DNA from 3 places in the Nitratireductor sp. J20-h4 genome. Region 1 is predicted to be linked to each of the others. Evidence: predicted binding sites of a transcription regulator. Region 1 holds the regulator's gene; each other region holds the start of a gene.
What was found. The regulator PhoB, encoded in region 1, activates phosphate uptake and scavenging genes when phosphate is short. The targets are predictions, from matches to a motif close to TGTCATNNANCTGTCAT.
Positions count from the first base shown of each region.

Region 2: the regulator PhoB is predicted to act here: its motif matches at 3,085-3,101, upstream of ACT2B0_RS10370 (bifunctional 2',3'-cyclic-nucleotide 2'-phosphodiesterase/3'-nucleotidase).
Region 3: the regulator PhoB is predicted to act here: its motif matches at 1,581-1,597, upstream of phnF (phosphonate metabolism transcriptional regulator PhnF).

Region 1 is NZ_CM165557.1:3,607,080-3,611,727, forward strand. It holds gene ACT2B0_RS17325 (cytochrome c family protein) at 1-504, shown strand, start outside; gene ACT2B0_RS17330 (FG-GAP repeat domain-containing protein) at 501-2,207, shown strand; gene phoB (phosphate regulon transcriptional regulator PhoB) at 2,226-2,915, opposite strand; gene phoU (phosphate signaling complex protein PhoU) at 2,934-3,647, opposite strand; gene pstB (phosphate ABC transporter ATP-binding protein PstB) at 3,688-4,503, opposite strand; gene pstA (phosphate ABC transporter permease PstA) at 4,517-4,648, opposite strand, start outside.
Region 2 is NZ_CM165557.1:2,116,595-2,121,242, reverse strand. It holds gene ACT2B0_RS10380 (mechanosensitive ion channel family protein) at 1-300, opposite strand, end outside; gene ACT2B0_RS10375 (putative bifunctional diguanylate cyclase/phosphodiesterase) at 538-2,940, shown strand; gene ACT2B0_RS10370 (bifunctional 2',3'-cyclic-nucleotide 2'-phosphodiesterase/3'-nucleotidase) at 3,188-4,648, shown strand, end outside.
Region 3 is NZ_CM165557.1:4,073,838-4,078,485, forward strand. It holds gene ACT2B0_RS19705 (carbon-phosphorus lyase complex subunit) at 1-414, opposite strand, end outside; gene phnH (phosphonate C-P lyase system protein PhnH) at 420-1,031, opposite strand; gene phnG (phosphonate C-P lyase system protein PhnG) at 1,031-1,501, opposite strand; gene phnF (phosphonate metabolism transcriptional regulator PhnF) at 1,611-2,351, shown strand; gene ACT2B0_RS19725 (DUF3329 domain-containing protein) at 2,401-2,625, opposite strand; gene ACT2B0_RS19730 (DMT family transporter) at 2,755-3,645, opposite strand; FMN riboswitch at 3,748-3,900, opposite strand; gene hrpB (ATP-dependent helicase HrpB) at 4,076-4,648, shown strand, end outside.

The sequences.
Region 1 (4,648 bases):
TTCGCCGCCATCGGCTGCGAGACCTGCCACAAGCCGTTCCTGCCGCTGGCCTCGCTCGAATTCGCCGATCCCGGCCCCCACGACATGGCCGGCACGCTGCGCGCGGGCGATGTCGAGAAAGGCGCGATCTACGACCTTGCCCTGCTCGAATGGACCAAACGCCTGCCGCGCAACGCCAAGGGCGAGGTCATGGTCCCGCTGTTCGGCGACCTGAAGCGCCACCGGATCGCCGACCGCCAGGTCGCCGTGCTCGGCAACGAGCTGCTCGCCCAGCGTTTCGTGGAACGCAGCGTCTTCATGACCGCCGAGCTGTGGGGCGTCGGCTCGACCGATCCTTACGGCCATCGCAACGACCTGCCTTCGCTCGACAGCGTGATCCGCGCCCATGGCGGCGACGCACGCCGGGCGCGCGACAATTACCTCGCGCTAGCCGAAACCGAGCGCAGCGCCCTGATCGCCTTTCTGAAGACCCTGGTGATCGAGCCGGAGCGGGTAACGCCATGACCGCCTGCTCGCGCGCCCTCCCGCGTCTTGCGTGCTGGATCGCGGCCGCCGCGACGCTTTTGTCGACGCCGCTCGCCGCCGACGAAGCGCTGCCCGATCCGTCGGGCGACGTGCCGGTGATGGAGGAGCAGGCGCGCGCGGCGGGGCTCGTCCACGCCTATCGCGGCCCGTGGGAATTCTTCGTCGGCGGCGGCGCGGCTGCCCTCGACTGCGACGGCGACCGCCTGCCCGATTTGTTCGTGGCCGGCGGGCGCGAGCCGGCCCGGCTTTACCGCAACCGCAGCACGGCCGGCGGCGCACTGCGTTTCGACGAGGTCCCGCTCGGCCTCGAGCCGGACGATCTCGACAAGGTGCTCGGCGCCTATCCGCTCGATATCGACGATGACGGCCACCGCGATCTCGTCTTACTGCGGCTCGGCGAGAACCTGATCCTGAAGGGCGGACCGGACTGCGCTTTCGAAAAGGCCAATCGCGCCTTCGCCTTCGATGGGGCGCGCGCCTGGACGACGGCCTTCGCGGCAAGCTGGGAGGCCGGCCGGCGCTTTCCCACGCTCGCCTTCGGCAATTATGTCGACCGCAGCGCGCCCGGCTCGCCCTGGGGCACCTGCCACGACAACCGGCTCTACCGGCCGGGCGCCGGCCCCCGGCCAGACTATGCCGCCGCCAGTGCGCTCAGGCCGGGTTATTGCGCGCTGTCGATGCTGTTCACCGACTGGAACCGCTCGGGCACGCCGGCGCTGCGCATCACCAATGACCGGCATTATTATCGCGGCGGCCAGGAACAGCTCTGGCGCGTCGAGCCCGGCCGTCCGCCGCGCGCCTATCGCAAGTCCGAAGGCTGGCAGCACCTGACGATCTGGGGTATGGGCATCGCCGAGGGCGACCTCGACGGCGACGGCTTTCCCGAATACGCGCTGACCTCGATGGGCGACACCAAGCTGCAAAAACTCTCCCAAGAGGCCGCCGATGACGAGCCCGCCTATGTCGACATCGCCTTCGAAAAGGGCGCGACCGCCCACCGCCCCTACGCCAGCGACGATCTGAAACCGTCGACCGGCTGGCATTCCGAATTCGCCGACCTCAACAATGACGGCCTGCTCGATCTCTTTATCGCCAAGGGCAATGTCGAGCGCATGCCCGACTTCGCCGCGGTCGATCCCGACAACCTGCTATTGGGCCAATGGGACGGCACCTTCGTGGAGGCCGGTCACCTGGCCGGTATCGACCGGCCGACCAAGGGGCGCGGCGCGATCGTCACCGATTTCAACGCAGACGGCATGCTCGACCTCATCGTCGTCAATCGCGAGCAGAACCTGTCGCTGTTTCGCAATCGCGGCGCCAGGACGGCGTTCGGCACAAGGCCGATGGGCAATTTCCTGGCCGTGGAGCTCAGCCAGCCGGAACCCAACCGCCACGCCGTTGGCGCGCTCATTTCGGTCAAGGCCGGCAACAACACCTATAACCGCACCGTTCAGGTCGGCGGCGGCCACGCCTCCGGCCATGCCGGTTTCGTCCATGTCGGGCTGGGCACCGCCGAACGGGCCCAGGTGCGCGTCAAGTGGCCGGACGGCGAATGGAGCGCGCCTTACCGGGTGTTCGCCAACAATTTTGTGCTGATTGCGCGCGAGACCGACGCGGCGCGCTACTGGTATCCGCCCGACACACCGGACGCCGACAGCTGGAAGGCGAGCGGCGCACAATAACGCCGCGATCCATCGGTTCTAACCGTCCTTGATCGCGTAGCCCGCCCCGCGAATGGTGCGGATGACATCGGGCAGCCGGCCGACATTGACAGCCTTGCGCAACCGACCGACATGCACGTCGACCGTGCGTTCGTCGATATAGATCGTCTCGCCCCACACATTGTCGAGCAACTGGCTGCGCGAGAACACGCGGCCTGGATGCTGCATCAAGAATTCCAGCAGCCGGAACTCCGTCGGGCCGAGACGGATCTCGCTCTTGCCACGATAGACGCGGTGCGCCTCACGGTCGAGCATGATGTCGCCGACTTTCAAGACGCTCGACAGCACTTCGGGCTTGGCGCGTCGCAGCAACGCGCGCACGCGCGCGATGAACTCCGGCGTCGAGAACGGCTTGACGAGATAGTCGTCGGCGCCGGTCGACAGGCCGCGCACGCGGTCGCTTTCCTCGCCCCGCGCCGTCAGCATGATCACCGGCAGGCGCTCGGTCTCGGGCCGCATGCGCAGCCGCCGGCACAGTTCGATGCCCGATACCGCCGGGACCATCCAGTCGAGCACCAGAAGATCGGGCACGCTTTCCTGCAGGCGCAGTTCCGCCTCGTCGCCGCGGGTGATCACCTCGACCTGATAGCCCTCCGCCTCAAGATTGTATTTGAGCAGCACGCATAACGGCTCCTCATCCTCCACGACCATGATCTTCGCAGCGTTCATCGCCAAGTCGACACCCCGTCAGGCTTCGGAAGCCGCGCTCGAAACGGCTGTTTCGTCGAGCTTCGGCCGGTTGATGGGGAGTTGTTCGCCGGTCATCACATAATAGGCGTTCTCGGCGATATTGGTCGCATGATCGCCGATGCGCTCGAGGTTCTTGGCACAGAACAACAAATGCGTGCAGGCGGTGATGTTGCGCGGATCTTCCATCATATAGGTCAGCAGTTCGCGGAAGATGGCGGTGTATTTGATGTCGATCTTCTCGTCCCCGGCCCTGAGATCCTTGAGCGCCGCGGCGTCGCGCGCGACATAGCGGTCGACGATGCCCGAAGCCTGGGCATGCACCATCTCCGCCATCGATTCGATCGACTGCGACAGGCTTTTCGGGGTGGTCGTCTGGCCGACGGCCCCGACACGCTTGGCGATGTTCTTGGCAAGATCGCCGATCCGTTCCAGATCGCCCGCCATGCGGATCGCGCCGATCACCGCGCGCAGATCCTGCGCCATCGGCTGGCGCCGGGCGATCAGCGTGATCGCCCGCTCGTCGAGCTCGCGCTGCTTGGCGTCCATGATCGTATCGTCGGACACGACCCGCTGCGCCAGCGGATTGTCCGACGACAACAGCGACCGCGTGGCGTCGGCGACCATCGTCCCCGCAAGGTCGCCCATCTCGCGGATCAGGCGGTCGACGCCTTCCAACTCCTCGCCGAAAGAAGTGACGATATGTTCGCCCATCGGTTCATCCTTGCATTCGAAAAAACGCGCAAGCGCCGGGTCAGCCGAACCGGCCGGTGATGTAGTCCTGCGTGCGCTTGTCGTCGGGATTCGTGAACATCTTGTCGGTCGCCCCTTCCTCGACCAGATAGCCGAGATGGAACATCGCCGTGCGCTGCGAGACGCGGGCGGCCTGCTGCATGGAATGGGTCACGATCACGATGGTGTAGTTCTGCCTGAGTTCGTCGATCAGCTCCTCGACCTTGGCCGTGGCGATCGGGTCGAGCGCCGAACACGGCTCGTCCATCAGGATGACCTCGGGCGACACGGCGATGGCGCGGGCGATGCACAGGCGCTGCTGCTGGCCGCCGGAAAGCCCGGTTCCCGGCTCCTGCAGCCTGTCCTTGACCTCGTCCCAGAGCGCAGCCTTGCGCAGGCTCGATTCCACCACTTGGTCGAGCTCCGCCTTGTTCCTGGTCAGGCCGTGAATGCGCGGACCATAGGCGACGTTCTCGTAGATCGACTTGGGAAACGGGTTCGGTTTCTGAAACACCATGCCGACGCGGGCGCGCAGTTCGACGACGTCGATCCTGGGGTCGTAGATATCCTCGCCGTCGAGCGTAATATCGCCGCCGACGCGGCAGATCGCGATCGTGTCGTTCATCCGGTTGAGACAGCGCAGAAAGGTGGATTTGCCGCAGCCGGACGGGCCGATCAGCGCCGTCACCTGCTTTTCGGGAACGTCGAGATCGACCCCGAACAACGCCTGCTTGTCCCCGTAGTGAACGGTGACGCCCTTGCCGCGCATCTTGATCGCGGCAATGTCCGTCTGGTCGGCGATTTGCTGTTCAACACCAGCTTCGGTCAGCATGTTCATCGTCCTCACTCCGTTACCACCGCCGTTCGAAGCGCTTGCGCAGCACGACGGCGATGGCGTTCATGATCACAAGAAATCCGAGCAGGATCAAAATCGCGGCGGACGTCTTTTGCTGAAAGGCGGGTTCCGGAAAATCGGCCCACAT
Region 2 (4,648 bases), 1.5 Mb from region 1:
GCTCGGCCAGGTGAGTTCCCTGAGCGCGGTCAGCGCCACGAACAACAAGAGCACGAAGACGATCCAGTCGGTGCGGCGGATCGTGGCCACGGCGATCCGCAACAGGCCGGGCTGGCCCTTGATGTGCCGCGCCAGGCCCTCGAGCCTGGTTTCCAGCGCCCGGCCGACCGGCTTGGCCAGCGCGAACAGCAGCACGATGAGCCCGACCTGATAGAAGAACCATGCATCGGAGGCGTAGCGGATGGCGGTTTCGACAAAAACCGCGAGGCGATCAGCCAGAATTTGCACGTAATCGGTCATCGCATCCAAATCGCCCTTCGGCCGTTGCCGCGGCACACGCCGCACGGCGGGGAAACTGAACCTTCATGGTAGAGCCTTTCACGGTCAGATTGAACCGTTGTGCCGGTTCAGCCAGGCGCCCGTCGGGCATGGCGGGTGGATGGCCAACTCCTAAAATTCTATCGGATCGGTAAGGCATTTCGTTTCCTGGTCTGGCTAAGGTCGTCCTGCCGCAAGGGAATTCAGTTCGGGACAGATATGGGAGAGCGCACCGGGACGGCCTTCCTGGGTGGATGGCTGGGCAAGGACTTCGTATCGAAGATCACGCGTCGCCGGGCGATGACGGCCGAGCAACGCCTGCTTGTAGGCACCGACCAGGTCGAGGCGATCAACCGGCTGCGGCCGGTCGCCATCCTGGCGCATCTGCTTGGCGCGCTGATCGCGCTCGACGCGCTCGCGCGATCCAGCAGCGCGTCGATTGCGCCGGCCTGGTTCGTCGTCATGCTGGCCGTGATCATTTTCGACATTCTGAGCGGACCGCCTCTGGCCGGCCACAGGCCGGCGCGCGACGAGGTCGCCGCCCAGTATTGGCGCAACATCGCGACCTGTTTTCTGTTCGGCGCGGTATGGGGCAGCCTGGCGCTGATCTTCTACGCCGGCGCGGAGGACGACGTTCGCCACGTCCTGACGGTGCTGTTGACGGCCTATCTCGCTTCTTCGGCCTTCATTCTCGCCGCCCTGCCGCGGGCCGTGTTCGCCTTCTCGATGCCGATGGCGATCATGATGATCGTCAGCTTCACGCGGGCCGGCGTCGCAGACCATGCTTTCGAGCTCCAGCTGATCGGCGTTTACGCGCTCGCCTTTCCGATCGCGCTGCGCCAGCATGCCAGCGCGTTCGCGGAGCGGGTCGTCGCCATGGCGCAGGTGGGCGAGCAGACCCAGCTTATCTCACTGCTTCTTCATGATTTCGAAGCAAATTCAAGCGATTGGCACTGGCAATGCGATTCCCGGTTGAATCTCGTGCGCATCTCCGATTCCTTTGCCAGGCAATCGGGACTGTCGGCTGACAAGGTCAATCAGCTGCGGCTCGATCGGGTGCTGACGACGTGTGCGTCACCCGAGGAAAGGGCCGGCGACAGGCGCGAGGAGGTCTTGCATCATCTCTTGCGCGGCGAGGTGTTCCGGGATTGTCCGGTGCTTCTGGTGATCGACTGGCACGAGCGCTGGTGGTCGATAACGGGTACACCGACTTATGATCGCGACGGTATCTTCGCGGGGTTCCGCGGTATCGGACGCGATATCGGCGCGCAGAAAACCAAGGAGCGGGAGCTCGAATATCTCGCCCATCACGACAGCCTGACGGGCGTTGGCAACCGCGCGCGCTTTACCCACGAATTGGCGCGCGCGCGCGGACTTGCCGAAGCGGGTTCGCGCCGCTTCGCGCTGGTGCTGTTCGACCTCGACGATTTCAAGGCGATCAACGACGCCGCCGGCCATTCGGTCGGCGACGCCGTGCTTCAGACCACCACGCGGCGCATCGCCGGCTTCCTGCCGCGCGATTCCTTCCTGGCGCGGATCGGCGGCGACGGATTCGCCGCCATCGTCGAGATCAAGGAAGACATGGACGCCACGCGTCTGCGCGAGATCGTCGAGAATGTCGTGCACGAGGTGGCGCGCCCCGTCGAATCCCTGGCCGGAACCTTCAAGGTCGGTGTGAGCGCCGGGGTTGCCGTGCTGCCCGACGACGGCGGCGATCCCGAGCAATTGATGCAGCTCGCCGACATCGCGCTCTACGACGCCAAGTCGCGCGGCAAGGAGCAGGTGCGTCTGGCCAGCAGCGAGGCCGGCGCGGCCTTCGCGCGCAGGAAGCAGCTTGAGCTCGATCTGTGGAAGGCTGTCGAGCGCGGGGAGATCTTCGTCGAGTTCCAGCCCGTGGTTCTGGCGTGCACCGGGCAGCCGATCCTTTTCGAGGCGCTGGCGCGCTGGCGCCATCCCGTCTACGGGCTTGTCAGGCCAGACAACGTCGTTGCGCTTGCCGAGCAGACCGGAAGTATCGGAGAAATCGGCGCCTGGGTGCTCGCCGAGGCTTGCCGCTGTGCAGCCGGTTGGCCGCAGGCCGTGGGGGTGGCGGTCAACATTTCCCCGCGCCAGCTCGAACATGGCGATCTGGCAGAACGGGTACGCGGCGTGCTGGAGACCACCGGCCTGGCGCCGGACCGGCTGGAGCTCGAAGTCACCGAAAGCGCCTATCGCGGCGGCGTCGATCTGGTGGCGCGGGTGGCGGCGCAATTGCACGCGCTCGGCGTCACGGTCGCCATGGACGATTTCGGGACCGGCTACTCCTCGCTGCCGTCGCTGCGCGAGGTTCCGTTCGACAAGATCAAGATCGACCAGTCTCTGGTCGGCCAGGGCGCCGCCGACAACCGCACGGTCAGCGTGTTGCGCTCGATCGTCACCATCGGCCGCACGCTGGGCATGCAGGTCACGGCCGAGGGAGTGGAAACGGCCGAGCACGAGGCGTTCCTGCGCGGCATCGGTGTCGACAGCCTGAAGGGATTCCATTTCGGGCGCCCGATGCCGGGCGATGGGGTCGCCGATTTCCTGGCGACCTACGGGCAGCCGGGCGATGCGCCGGCCGCCTCACGCACCAGCGCTACCTGAGCCACACGCCGCGCCCCGAACGACGCCGGGCGGCGTCACAATCGCGGCCTGCCTGCGTTTCAGCCTTGCCTCGCGCAGATTTCGGACCGACACTCGATGTCTTGGTGATGGCGACAGGACCGCGCTCGCGATCGTTTCCGGGGCAGTCATGCGACCGTCATCGAAATCTGCTGGAAGAAGCGCGCGACACCGCGACCCGACACGTAGCTATTTTGGCGCGCCCGTCCAGAAATCCAGGGAGACGACAATGTCCGAAATGCTCCATCCGATTTCCCGCCGCCTATTCCTGTCCGGTGCGGCAGCACTGGGCGGTGTGGTCATGCTCCATCCCTTCGCCGCGCGGGCGAGTGCCAATCAGGCCCATCTGCGGCTGATGGAAACGACCGATTTGCACGTGCACGTTTTTCCCTACGATTATTACGCCGACCGGCCCAACGACACGATGGGACTGGCGCGCACCGCCGCGATCATCGACGGGATCCGCGCCGAGGCCGGCAATTCGATTCTGATCGACAATGGCGATTTCCTGCAGGGCAACCCGATGGGCGACTATATCGCCTATCAGCGCGGCATGAAGGATGGCGACATGCATCCGATCATCTCCGCCATGAACACGCTGGGCTATGAATGCTCCACGCTCGGCAATCACGAGTTCAATTACGGGCTCGACTTCATGTTCAAGGTGCTGGCGGGCGCGAACTTCCCGTTCGTGTGCGCCAACCTGACCAAAGGGTCGCTGGCTGCCAACGCGCGCGACGACACGCTGTTCATCAAGCCGTACGTGATCCTCGACAAGACGATCACCGACGGCGCGGGCCAGGACCATCCGATCCGGGTCGGCCTGATCGGCTTCGTGCCGCCGCAGATCATGAACTGGGACGCCCGCCACCTGACCGGCAAGGCAATGACGCGCGACATCGTCAAGGCGGCCGAGGCCTGGGTGCCGCAAATGCGCGAAGAAGGCGCCGATATCGTGATTGCCCTGTCGCATTCGGGCGTCGGGCCGGCCCAGTACGAGGAAAACCTCGAAAACGCCTCGCTGCACCTGGCCGGCGTCGACGGCATCGACGCGATCGTCACCGGCCACAGCCATCTCGACTTCCCCGGCCCGAAATTCGAGGGCATGGAGGGTGTCGACAACGCCAAGGGCACGATCGGCGGCAAGCCGGCGGTGATGGGCGGGTTCTGGGGCTCGCATCTCGGCCTGATCGACCTGATGCTGGAGCGCGACGGCAAGAACTGGCGGGTGAGCGCCTCGACCAGCGAGGCGAGGCCGATCTTCGAGCGCGTCGACCGCAAGGCCAAGCCACTGGTCGAAAGCAAGGCCGAGGTCGAGGACGCGGCCCGCGACATGCACGAGGCGACACTGGCCTATGTGCGCACCGCCGTCGGCAAAACCGCGGCGCCGCTGCATTCCTATTTCGCGCTGGTGGCCGACGATCCCTCCGTGCAGATCGTGTCCCAGGCGCAGACCTGGTACATCGCCGACATGCTGAGCGAGACCGAGTACAAGGACCTGCCGGTGCTGTCGGCGGCCGCGCCGTTCAAGGCCGGCGGTCGCGGCGGGCCGGATTATTATACCGACGTGCCGGCGGGCGACATCGCGATCAAAAACGTCGCCGACCTCTATCTCTATCCGAACACGGTCCAGGCGGTGCTGGTGACCGGCGCCCAGGTCAAGGACTGGCTGGAAATGTCGGCCGGCATC
Region 3 (4,648 bases), 470 kb from region 1:
CGGCGCGTCGCCGGCCAGTTCGGGATCGAGCAAGCGGTGGGTGTAATCGAAGGTCGGGCCGAGAAGCTGGCCGCCGGGCAGGTCCTTGTAGGTGGCCGACACCCGGCGCTCGATCAGCATCGCGCCGGTATCGGCCGGCCTTGCATAACCGAACCGCGGTAACGTGGTGCGGTAGGCGCGCACCAGAAAGATCGCCTCGATCATGTCGCCGCGCGCCTGACGGATGGCGAGCGCGGCGAGTTCCCGGTCGTAAAGCGAGCCTTCGGCCATCACCCGGTCGACGGCGAGCGCGAGCTGTTCGACGATCTGGTCGAGGCCGAGCGCCGGCACGTCGCGGTCGCCGCGGCGCCGGTCGGCGAGCAGGCGGTGCGCGTTGTCGATGGCGGCCTCGCCGCCCTTCACGGCAACATACATGGCTTCTAGCCCTCCGTTTCGACGATGCGGGTGGTGCGCGGCAGGCAGGCGAGCGCGCCGGGCGCGGTCAGGACGAGGTCGACGCCGCGCGGGAAACGCCCGTTGTTTTGCCGCCATTGCGTCGCCAGATGGCGCGGCAGCGGCGCCGGCGCCAGCCGCGCGCGGGTCTCGATGCCCGGCCCTTCCAGCATCAGCGGCGCGCCCGCCGCAAGCGTGTCGAGCTGCAGGATTATCGTCGCCGAGCGGTCCGGATAGTCCTGCGAGCCCTGGGTGAAATTTTCCAGCGCGATCAGCTCGCCGGGGCGTGAGACGAGGGCGAAATGGGCCTCCGCCGGCGTGAACGCGAACGGCGCGCCGGTGTGGAAGCCGATCCAGTCGCGGATTTCGGCCGAGCCCTGCAGTTCGGGGTCGAGCCAGACCGGCGTGTCGTGATCGCACAAGGTCAACGCGACGGCGCCGGCCGCGGCCGTCAGCGGCGCGGGCGGGGCGGCCAGCGGCGGCAGGGCGTGGACGGTGCCCGGCCGGGCCATGGCCTCCATCAGGGCGCGGAACACGCCTTGCGCGGCGATCACCGGCTCGGCGAAACCGCCATCAATCGAACGAGTGGAAAATTCCATCAATCCTCTCCGCGCACCATGGTGAAAAAGTCGACCTTGGTGGCCGCCGTCTCGCGCCGGCGCTCGTCGTCGGCGGCCGCGCCGGCCGCACGCAGCGGCGCGACAATCCTGTCTTCGACCCGGTCGCGGCTTTGCGGACGCTGCCACAGCGCGTCGACCGTGGCCGCGATCCGCACCTTGTCGCGATCGCGACCGAGCGCGTAGGCATGGCCGACCTCGCCGGTCGCCAGCCGCACGGTGGCGCGCGTCACCGTCGCCTCGCCGAGATTGAAGGCCGCGCCGCCGCCGCCCATGCGCCCGCGCAGCATCACCAGCCCGGTTTCGGGGCCACGCACCAGTTCGGCCAGCTCCTCGAAGCCGGCTTCGGCCCACAGCCGCCGCAGCGCATCGCCGTCGGCGCGCGCGATCACGGCCATGGCGTCGCGACGCGCTGGTTGGCTTGCCTCGTCCTGCCTGTCTTGCGTTTTCATCCGATCCGACCATTGCTGTGAATATTCGTCTATTGATATAGACAATCATACAAATTATACCGTGTTCTAGCGTGTGTCCATGACGTTGGCGTGACAGGGCGAAACGGCGATGAAAAACCCCGACAGGACGATGGAACGACGCAGCGGCATTTCGCTGTGGCGGCAGATCGCCGATCAGATCCGGCGCGACCTCGTCCAGGGCAGGCTCGGCGCAAACGGGCGACTGCCGCCGGAAACAGCCCTCTCTGCGCATTTCGGCGTCAACCGCCACACTGTGCGCGGCGCGATCGCCGCGCTGGTCGAAGAAGGCGTTTTGCGGGCCGAGCAGGGGCGTGGCACCTTCGTCGAGCAGCGCCGGCGCCTGACCTATCCGATCGGCGCCCGCACCCGGTTTTCCGAAGGGTTGCGCGACCAGGCCCGCGACAGGCGCGGCCACCTGCTCGACCATCGCGAGGAGGCCGCCGACCAGCGCACGGCCGAGGCGCTCGCTCTGGCGCCCGCCGCGCCGGTGGTTCGCATGGACACGGTTTCGGAAGCCGACGGCCGCCCGGTCTCGCGCGCGACGAGCTGGTTCGACGCCGACCGCTTCGCCGGGTTCGCGGAGACCTATCGCGAACTCGGCTCGGTCACGCTGGCGTTCCAGCGCTACGGCGTCGCCGACTATTTCCGCAGATCGACGCTGGTGTCGGCCCGCCACGCCGACGACGGCGACCTCGACGATCTGCGCCTGTCGCCGGGCGCGATCGTTCTGGTCGCGATCGCCGTCAATGTCGACACCGAGGGCCGGCCGATCCAGTTCGCCGAGACGCGTTTCGCCGCCGACAGGGTGGAATTGTCGGTGATGGCCTGAGGGGGCGGTCTTATTTGCCGGCAATGCCCGCCCACACCGGGTCGGGTGGCTACTCGCCTTCCCCGCGCCGCTCGCCCGAAGCGACAGGTTCCTCCGCCGGCGAAGTCCAGGCAATCAGCAGGCTCCAGGCCCCGTAGACGGTAGCCGCGGTGGCAAGCAGCGCCCACGCGGTCTGGCCGTTCATCCATTCCAGCACCGTCCAGCCGGCGCAAACGGCGATGATCGCCAGCCGCCGCCACAAGGGATCGAATACGGAGGCGGACTGCCCGCTCATGCCGCCCACTCCGGCTGGATGAAAACGTTCCGTGATATTCGAGCCATCGCCTGTCTCCCGTTTCGCGATCAAGATGCAGCATCCCGGCCGGGGATCAAGCCCGGCGCACGCCACTCGACGGTGCCGGGCTCAGCCCGCGCCGGTTCGCTCGCGCCGCATCAGATAGAGCGAGGCCGCAACGATCAGCGCCGCGCCCGGCCAGAAGCCCGGCGTCGGCGCGGCGCCGAACACCAGCCAGCCGGCGACGATGTTGAAAGGCAGCTTCAAATCGTCGAACGGTTGCAGATAGGCGGCATCGGCGCTGGCATAGGCCCAGGCCAATAGATATTGCGCGAGCCCGGTCAGGGCGCCGGCGGCAAGCAACGCGCCCCAGGCGGCCTGTGGCGGGATCTCGAAACCCGAGCCGAGCCAGATCGCGGCATTGATCGGCGTCAACAGCAAAAGCAGATAGACGGTGATGCCGGCGGTCGGCTCCAGCCGTGTCAGATATTTGGTGATCAGCGACGTGCCGGCCCAGCACGCCGCCGCCAGCACCGGCAGGACGGCGTGATAGCTAAAGCGCTCCGACCAGGGCGCGATGATGATCATGGCGCCGGCGAAGCCGGCCACCGTGGCGGCGATGCGGGCGAAATCGACCCGCTCGCGCAGAACCAGGCCCGCGCCCGCCATGACGAAGAACGGCGAGGTCATGGCAAGCGCGATCGCCTGCCAGATCGGCACGACGGACAGGCCGTAGACCCAGAGCTGGACGCCTGCCGCGGCCAGAAGCACCCGCGCCAGATGCAGGAGAACGTGGCGGGTGTGCAGGATATGCACGCCGCCGCGCCAGACCAGGGGCGCGGCGAGCGCAAGCGCGATGGCGTATTGCCAGAACGCGATCGCCGGCGCGGTGGCGCCGGCGGTGACGCTCGCCCATTGCACGGCGACATTGAGGCCGGCAAAGGCGAGGCCGGCCGCCACCATGATCGCGGCACCGCGCAGCGCGGCCGGGGTGGTTTCGATCGAGGCAGTCTGGCTCATTCGGTCCGATCCTTTCGCATTGACCCAGAAACCTCAGGGATGCGGGATCGGACACTGCGCGCGGCCTTGGGCGACGAGCCAAAGGACGCGTTCGGTTATCTGACCCGTTCTCTTCCATCCGGACTGTGACCGTCGGCTTCGGATTCGCACCGAATCTGCTGACCCGGACCGGCCTGTGACCGCTCCGGCGCTCGCGGGCTTGGGGGAGACCCCCTTACCGCCGGTGGGGACTTTCACCCCGCCCTGAGAACGTCGACGGCGTTTTTACGCCGCCGACGAAAAACTAGGCGTCCGCGGCGCCGGGATCAAGCCGGCTGATGACGCGCTGCCAGCCGCGCGCGCCCAGGCCGTCTCCTTTGCGCATTGCCAGCGCGATGCCGGCGCTGATATGCCGACCCGGCCCGGTCCAAACGTATCGGTTGAACCCGCCATGACCCTGCCCGACCTTCCCGTCACCCGGATCCTGCCCGACCTGCGCGCCGCGCTCGCGGGACCGGGACACGCCGTCCTGGTCGCGCCGCCGGGCGCCGGCAAGACCACGCTGGTGCCGCTCGCGCTTCTGGGCGAGGACTGGCGCGGCGACGGCACGATCCTGCTTTTGGAACCACGCCGGCTGGCCGCGCGCGCCGCCGCGCGGCGCATGGCCGCCCTCCTCAACGAGGCGGTCGGCGCCACGGTCGGCTACGCCATGCGCATGGACAGGCAGGTCTCGGCGGCCACCCGCATTCTCGTCGTCACCGAAGGCGTGCTGGCGCGCATGATCCTCGACGATCCGGAACTTGCCGGTATTGCGTGTGTCGTTTTCGACGAGTTCCACGAGCGCTCGCTCGACGGCGATTTCGGCCTGGCGCTGGCGCTCGACGTCAAGCAGGGGCTGCGGCCGGATCTGCGGCTGGTGGTGATGTCGGCAACCCTCGACGGCGCGCGGGTCGCCCGCCTGCTTGGCGACGCGCCGGTGATCGAAAGCCACGGCCGAAGCTTTCCGGTCGACATCCGCCACCGC